DNA from 3 places in the Geobacillus sp. BMUD genome. Region 3 is predicted to be linked to each of the others. Evidence: riboswitches for the same ligand, from Rfam matches in the RefSeq annotation. Region 3 holds a riboswitch; each other region holds the start of a gene.
The links. Region 3 has a riboswitch for cobalamin ahead of ETC05_RS00170 (ribonucleoside-diphosphate reductase subunit alpha). Riboswitches for the same ligand answer to the same signal wherever they lie in the genome.
Positions count from the first base shown of each region.

Region 1: another riboswitch for cobalamin. It lies ahead of ETC05_RS12560 ((2Fe-2S) ferredoxin domain-containing protein); the one in region 3 lies ahead of ETC05_RS00170 (ribonucleoside-diphosphate reductase subunit alpha).
Region 2: another riboswitch for cobalamin. It lies ahead of ETC05_RS09185 (ABC transporter substrate-binding protein); the one in region 3 lies ahead of ETC05_RS00170 (ribonucleoside-diphosphate reductase subunit alpha).

Region 1 is NZ_SDLA01000011.1:62,804-65,070, reverse strand. It holds tRNA gene ETC05_RS12570 (tRNA-Gln) at 1-5, shown strand, start outside; gene rraA (ribonuclease E activity regulator RraA) at 250-735, shown strand; cobalamin riboswitch at 795-988, shown strand; gene ETC05_RS12560 ((2Fe-2S) ferredoxin domain-containing protein) at 1,173-1,547, shown strand; gene ETC05_RS12555 (HoxN/HupN/NixA family nickel/cobalt transporter) at 1,550-2,257, shown strand; gene cobJ (precorrin-3B C(17)-methyltransferase) at 2,259-2,267, shown strand, end outside.
Region 2 is NZ_SDLA01000006.1:123,429-125,695, reverse strand. It holds gene nagE (N-acetylglucosamine-specific PTS transporter subunit IIBC) at 1-6, shown strand, start outside; gene ETC05_RS09190 (PH domain-containing protein) at 176-790, shown strand; cobalamin riboswitch at 1,051-1,249, shown strand; gene ETC05_RS09185 (ABC transporter substrate-binding protein) at 1,390-2,267, shown strand, end outside.
Region 3 is NZ_SDLA01000001.1:37,365-39,631, reverse strand. It holds gene ETC05_RS00170 (ribonucleoside-diphosphate reductase subunit alpha) at 1-995, opposite strand, end outside; cobalamin riboswitch at 1,126-1,321, opposite strand; gene ETC05_RS00165 (ATP-binding cassette domain-containing protein) at 1,529-2,267, shown strand, end outside.

The DNA.
Region 1 (2,267 bases), on a different contig from region 3:
CCCAGCTGAATGGCCGGACGGGGCGGCATTCGCCACGTAGCCGGCAGGCAGAAACGGCTTCCGCCATGTCGTGCGGGGCCGTTTTTTCGTTCGCCGGACAGCGGGAACGAGCAAATACTTTCAACGTCCGGTTGTCTAGCAAGACTCCACATCCGATTTTCGAATATAAACAGCGCCGCAAAAAAAGGCGTAGTCGGCAGGACTTTGGCGAATGGCGGCGAATGCAAAAAGGGAAAGGGGAGAGCGACAATGAAAACAGCCGATTTATGCGATCAATTTTTAGACGAGTTGCAAGTATGCGAGTTGCCGTTCCAATCATATGGCGGAAAACAGATGTTTTCCGGGCCGATTGCGACGGTCGACGTGTTTGAGGACAACGTTCTTGTCCGGGAAGCGCTCGAGACCGTTCCAGCGGGGACGGTGCTTGTCATTGACGGAAAAGGGTCGCGCCGCGCCGCGCTATTAGGCGACCGGCTGGCGCAAATCGCTTGCGAGAGGGGGCTTGCTGGCGTCATCATCCACGGCTGCATCCGCGATTCAGCGGAAATTGGCGCCATGCCGATTGGAGTAATGGCGATCGGCACATGTCCCGTGAAAAGCAAAAAAGAAGGAAAAGGCGCCCGCGACGTTGTGCTCGAGTTTGGCGGCGTGCGCTGGGAGCCGGGCGCATACGTGTACGCCGATGCGGACGGCGTTGTCGTCGCGCGCGAAGATTTGTCAGTCAAAAATGGTTGACGGACGCCCCTAGGTTGTACTACGATGAAAACGGATGCTTGTTCCATGACAGTGTAGATATGGCGAAGAACAAACAAGGTGCCTAAGCCTGCTTAGGGGCTTGGGTGAAAAGGGAAGCCCGGTGAAAATCCGGCACGGTGCCCGCCACTGTGATGGGGAGCTTTGCGGCAGCAAGTCACTGAAGGATGCTTCGGGAAGACGCCGCCAAGCGATGATCCTAAGTCAGGAGACCTGCCTTGTTTGGATCGGACGGATGCCTACGGGACTATAGGCAGACGTGCGGGAGAATGATGGCTGCATAAGGCCTGTTTGGGTCGTTTATGACTTTTGTATACATTTTTCTGCACCTCTGCTGTAGAGGTGCTTTTTCTTTTGCCTGAAACCTGCCCGTCTGTCTGCATCTGAATTCTATCATTCTAGCCAAAAGGGGGGATTCGATGGCGACGTGGGACTTAACAGGGATGAAGCACCATGTGTTCATTTGCAACGGGGGGACGTGCCTCCGTCATGGCGGGGATGACGTCACATTGGCGGTCCGTGAAGAGATCACCCGCCTCGGGCTGGATGACCTCGTTCATACGACACGAACGCGCTGCAACGGCCGCTGCCAGGACGCGTGCGTGATGATCGTCTACCCGGACGGCATCTGGTACCGGCAGATGACGCCGGAGAAGGCAAAAGAGGTCATCCATCGCCATTTGCAAAGCGGCGAGCTGCTTCGTACATGGGCGACGTATGAATATTGTGAAGACGGGTTGGCCCGTCTTGACGGGACGGAGTCGGTTATTGGCATTCAAAAGAGGAGGATGTAATGATGGAATGGGCGAGTTATGCAATGTTAGCGATATTTCTCGGCATGCGTCATGGGATGGACAGCGACCATGTTGCGGCCATTGCGGATATGGTCGGAAGCGAGTCGCGGCGAAGACAGCAGTTGGCACTCGGAATCATGTACGCTATTGGACACGGAGCGATCGTGTTTGTCATGGGGATGGCGGCACTCGTAGTTGGTGCTCGGCTTCCCGAGTCGTCAGCCGCCGCCATTGAGCTCTTAGTTGGTGGTACGCTTGTGCTGCTTGGCGGGATGATGCTTTTTTCTCTTTTTCGGCGGGGTGAGGTGAAAAGCCGGTTTCAGCTCCTTTATGAGTTCGGCTATACGGTTACTCGATGGTTGCGGGGAGGGAGAGAAAGGGGCAGTTGCCGTCCTTTTTCGCATGTTGGTTGGGCTGGCGCCTTGATCATCGGCATCATTCATGGCATTGGCGTCGAAAGCCCGACCCAGCTAGCCATTATCACCCGCGCAGCCGGAAAAGTGCATGTGAGCGCCGCTGCCCTTCAGCTTGGGCTGTTTGTCGCCGGCCTGCTCATGGCGACGATGGCCACAGCGGCTGGATTATCATGGGGATTTTGGAAAGCAAAACAACGGGAACGGCTGTTTTATGTCCTTGGTGCGGTCACAGGGATTTACAGCATATGGTTAGGGATGTCGATGATAATCGAGATATGGAGAGGGGGGCTGTAAAGTGAGCGGC
Region 2 (2,267 bases), on a different contig from region 3:
CAGTAAAAAGCGAAATGGTTGGGCCGTTCAATGGTTGGCAAACATGAAACTTTTTTTTGCCCTCCACGTATGACTATAGAGGATGCGGTGCTCTGCCAAAACAACCTGCGTTGCTGCTCGTTGCGGAGCGGCGCGAGCCAATGAAAAATGGAAGGGGTCGGGGCGAGAAATGAGCATGTTTGGAAAAGTCGCGGCCGATGTGCTTGGATTGAGCGACATCGGTTCGGTCATTCAGCCGAAAGACTACGACAAAGTCGACGCCGATGATTACGTGATGCACGAGGATGGAGAAAAAATTTATTTCCTTATTAAATCGAAATCCGATGAGTATTGCTTCACCAACCGCGCGCTCATTCATCTGGACGGCACGAGTGCAACAAGCAAAAAACGGACGCTGCGCCGCTACGATTACTATAAGCATCCGATTTCCGACGTGTCGCTCGAGACGGCCGGAACGGTCGATTTGGACGCGGAAATCAAATTCAAAATCGGGTCGCACGCCTACTCGATTGATGTGCATAAAAAACATATCGAGGAACTGAAAGATTTGTATAAATCGCTGCTTGCGATCGCCGACATTTGCCGCGAAAATGAAATGAAGCTCGACTATGCCGAGCGGAGCCTCGAGCTGGCGACCAAGGTGTTTGCCAACATGCGCAGCGACGGCGCCAATGTGTCGGCTGATTTTCAGGCCGTGAATGAATACGCGTTTCGATGGCTGACGGAAGCGAAAAAGAACTATACGATGAAAGATTTCGGCTTTGTGTTTGAAAAATACATCGAGCAGTGAGGAGATGAAGCTTGCATTCGGGAAAGACGCCGGGCCAGAGGGGGGCGTCTTTCCTGTTTTTCAAAGGAGCGCATCGTTGCCAAACGGTGAAGGGTGCGAGAGTGGAGATAGGCAACGTGGCGGCGTTTTGTGACTTCATGCGGACACGAACGCTGAGCCGCCGCAAGGAGCGGCGCTTGCTTGTTGTCGCCCGGTCGCAAATTGATGGTTGTCAAATGATCGATGTTGCTTTAATATAAAAATGTCCATATCCGAATTATTTAGTCGATTCGCAGCAAGGTGCCGAAAAGGCTTAATAGGGAATCCGGTGGGAATCCGGAGCTGTCCCCGCAACTGTCAATGCGGACGAAATGAAATCGCCACTGTACGGACGGATGGCTTGCGCTGTTTTCCGTACGGGAAGGCTTCAGAGTAGGATGAAGCATGAGCCAGTAGACCTGCCTTGCTTGCCGCAGTTTCCGAATCTTCGGGGGGTGAGACGCGGAAACAGTCGCACAGGGCATTGTTGTGCCCATTGGCGGTCTGTTTCACGCTCATTCCCCGACCGGACGGAATGGGCGTTTTTTATTGTACATACATCACTGAAGGGGGAATGACGGATGAAGCGTTGGGCATGGCCGGCGGTGGTGGCGGTGTTCTTCTTTTTGGCTGCCGTGCTGGTCGGTTGCAGCAGCGGGGCGAACCATAACGCCGAGCCGGTGAAACAAAAGGAGCCGAAAACGGAACAAGCAGCGTTTCCGGTGACGGTGAAAGACGGGCTTGGGGAAGATGTCACCATCAAAGCGGAACCGAAAAAGATCGTCTCGCTCATCCCAAGCAATACGGAAATCGCCTATGCGTTGGGGTTGGGCGATAAGATCGTCGGCGTCAGCGATTTTGACAATTACCCTGAAGACGTCAAAACGAAAACGAAAATCGGCGGGATGGAATTTAATGTCGAGAAAATCATTTCCCTCAAACCGGATCTTGTCTTGGCTCATGCGTCAAGCGCCCATAACTCGCGCGATGGCCTGCAGCAATTGAAAGACGCCGGCATCACCGTGCTTGTCGTCAATGATGCGAAGTCGTTTGCTGATGTATATGCGTCGATTGAACTGATCGGCAAAGCGACGGGGACAGCGGACAAAGCGGAACAAATCATTCACGGCATGAAGGAGAAATTGACGCAAATCAAGGAAAAAGCAAAACAAATTCCAGCCGATAAGCAAGCGAACGTTTGGATTGAAGTGTCGCCGCCGCCGCAGCTGTATACGGCCGGCAAAGGGACGTTCATGGATGAGATGCTTCAAGTGATTTCAGCGAAAAACGTCGCCGGCGGCTTGGAAGGTTGGCCGATGGTGACGGAAGAAAAAGCGGTGGCCTATAAGCCGGATGTCATCATCACGACATACGGCGGGGCGAAGCAAGTGCTTGCGCGTCCCGCTTGGAAAGACGTGCCGGCGGTGAAAAACAAGCGGGTGTATGACGTCAACACCGA
Region 3 (2,267 bases):
TTGTTGAGCCGCGCATCGAGAAACGCAAAAATATCTTTATGCCACACATCCAAATAGACGGAAATGGCTCCCTTTCGCTGCCCCAGCTGATCGACGCTCACCGCTGTGTTGTTCAGCTGCTTCATCCACGGGATGACGCCGGAGGAGACCCCTTTGAATCCTTTGATGTCGCTGCCGCGCGACCGGATTTTCCCTAAATAGACACCAATGCCGCCGCCCGATTTCGATAAATTGGCGATGTCGGTGTTGCTGTCGTAAATCCCTTGCAAACTGTCATCGACCGTGTCGACAAAGCAGCTCGACAGCTGGCCGTATGACTTCCCGGCGTTGGCAAGCGTCGGCGTCGCCACGGTCATGTATAGGTTGCTTAACGCCCAATACGCTTCCTTCACCAACTCAAGCCGCCGCTGCTGCGGTTCATTCGCCATGAGCGTCATGGCGATGACCAAAAATCGCTCCTGCGGCAATTCATACAGCCGCCGCTCATAATCGCGGGCCAAATACCGATCCGCAAGCGTGCGCAATCCTATGTACGTAAACAAGTTGTCCTTCTCCGGATCAAGAAGCGCACCGATGGACTCAATTTCTTCTTTCGTATAACGTTCAAGCAGCAGCGGATGATATACTCCTTGTTCCGTCAGCGCAACAAGGAGCGAGTAGAAATCGCCATACCGCTTGCGCTCCTCGTACCCGCGATGCCGTGCTGCCTCGCGGTACAGTTGCTGCAAATACAGCCGGGCGCACACAAACGTCCATTCCGGCTCCTCCTCACTAATATACGACAGCCCTTCCAAAATGGCGGTTTGATACAGCTGCTCGAAGGTGACCATCTCTTTTCGGCTGAGAAGCTGCCATACACGTTCTTCATATTCCTCGAGCGACAAACGGACAAAGTCTGCCGCCGCCTGCTCCACCAACCTAGCAAACTCCTCGCGCGAAAATGATTTCTCTTTTCCTTGATCATCGACAACAATAGACTTCGTGGACACTGTCATTCGTTTCCCCTCTCCTCCATAAAAAAATCCGCTCGGGCAGGCGAGCGGATGAAACGACAGACGGAAAAAGGCAGACGAACTCCCTTTTTCTTTTCCCCTATCGTTTCATCTTCTCACACCCCGAAGAACATGAAACGTTCCAAGCAAGGCAGGTCTCCTGACTCGTGCATCGTCCTACTTTGGGTCCTTCCCAGCGGCGCGCTGAATGGCTCTTGCCGCCAGTGGCCATCCCATTTCGTCCGCACATACAGTTGCGGGGGCAGTTCCGGATTCACACCGGATTCCCTATTAAGTCCTGATGGACACCATTGCTTGGCGAAACGATATATAGTTGTTTAAAAAAGAGAACAAAACAATATATAGTAGATGATCATCCTGATGGAACAAGCATATACCAAAACCGGGAGAATTGCAAGAGTGGGTGAATCAAATTTTCTCTTCCTCAAAAAATCATGCCGTTGTTCACATTCCGTTCATAAAAGCATGCTACGATTCACCATGTACGAGAATCATACGAAGGAGGGGGACACAAAATGGGATACAAACCCCAAATCTCACCCGCCCATCAAGAGTGGGCAGTGGAAACACACGAATTGGTGAAAACCTTTGGCGACCACCGGGCCGTGGACGGTCTCAATTTGCGTGTGCGCGCGGGCACCATCTATGGTGTGCTGGGCCCCAATGGTGCCGGCAAGACAACGACAATCCGAATGTTAGCGACGTTATTGCGCCCGGACGCCGGTTCCGCCCAAATTTTTGGGTACGACGTCGTCAAACAACCGCAAATCGTCCGGCAATTGATTGGTGTCACCGGTCAATACGCCTCTGTTGACGAAACGCTCAGCGCAACAGAGAATCTAATGATCTTTTCTAGGCTTCTGGGGCTGAGCCGAACAGAAGCAAGGCGAAAAACAAGCGAATTATTGGAGGAATTTGGCTTGACAGAAGCAGCCAAGCGCCCATTGAAACATTTCTCTGGCGGTATGCGCCGGCGTCTGGATCTCGCCGCCAGCCTCATTGCCCAGCCGCCGCTCATTTTTCTTGACGAACCGACCACCGGACTCGACCCGCGCACGCGCAATCAAATGTGGGAAACGATCCGGCGCTTGGTGAATATGGGGACAACGGTGCTGCTGACAACCCAATATTTACAAGAAGCGGACGAATTGGCAGACCGCATCGCCGTAATTGATCACGGCCGAGTCGTCGCTGAAGGGACACCCGATGAACTCAAGGCGTCCATCGGTCAATCGTCATTGCAAGTCAAGCTGC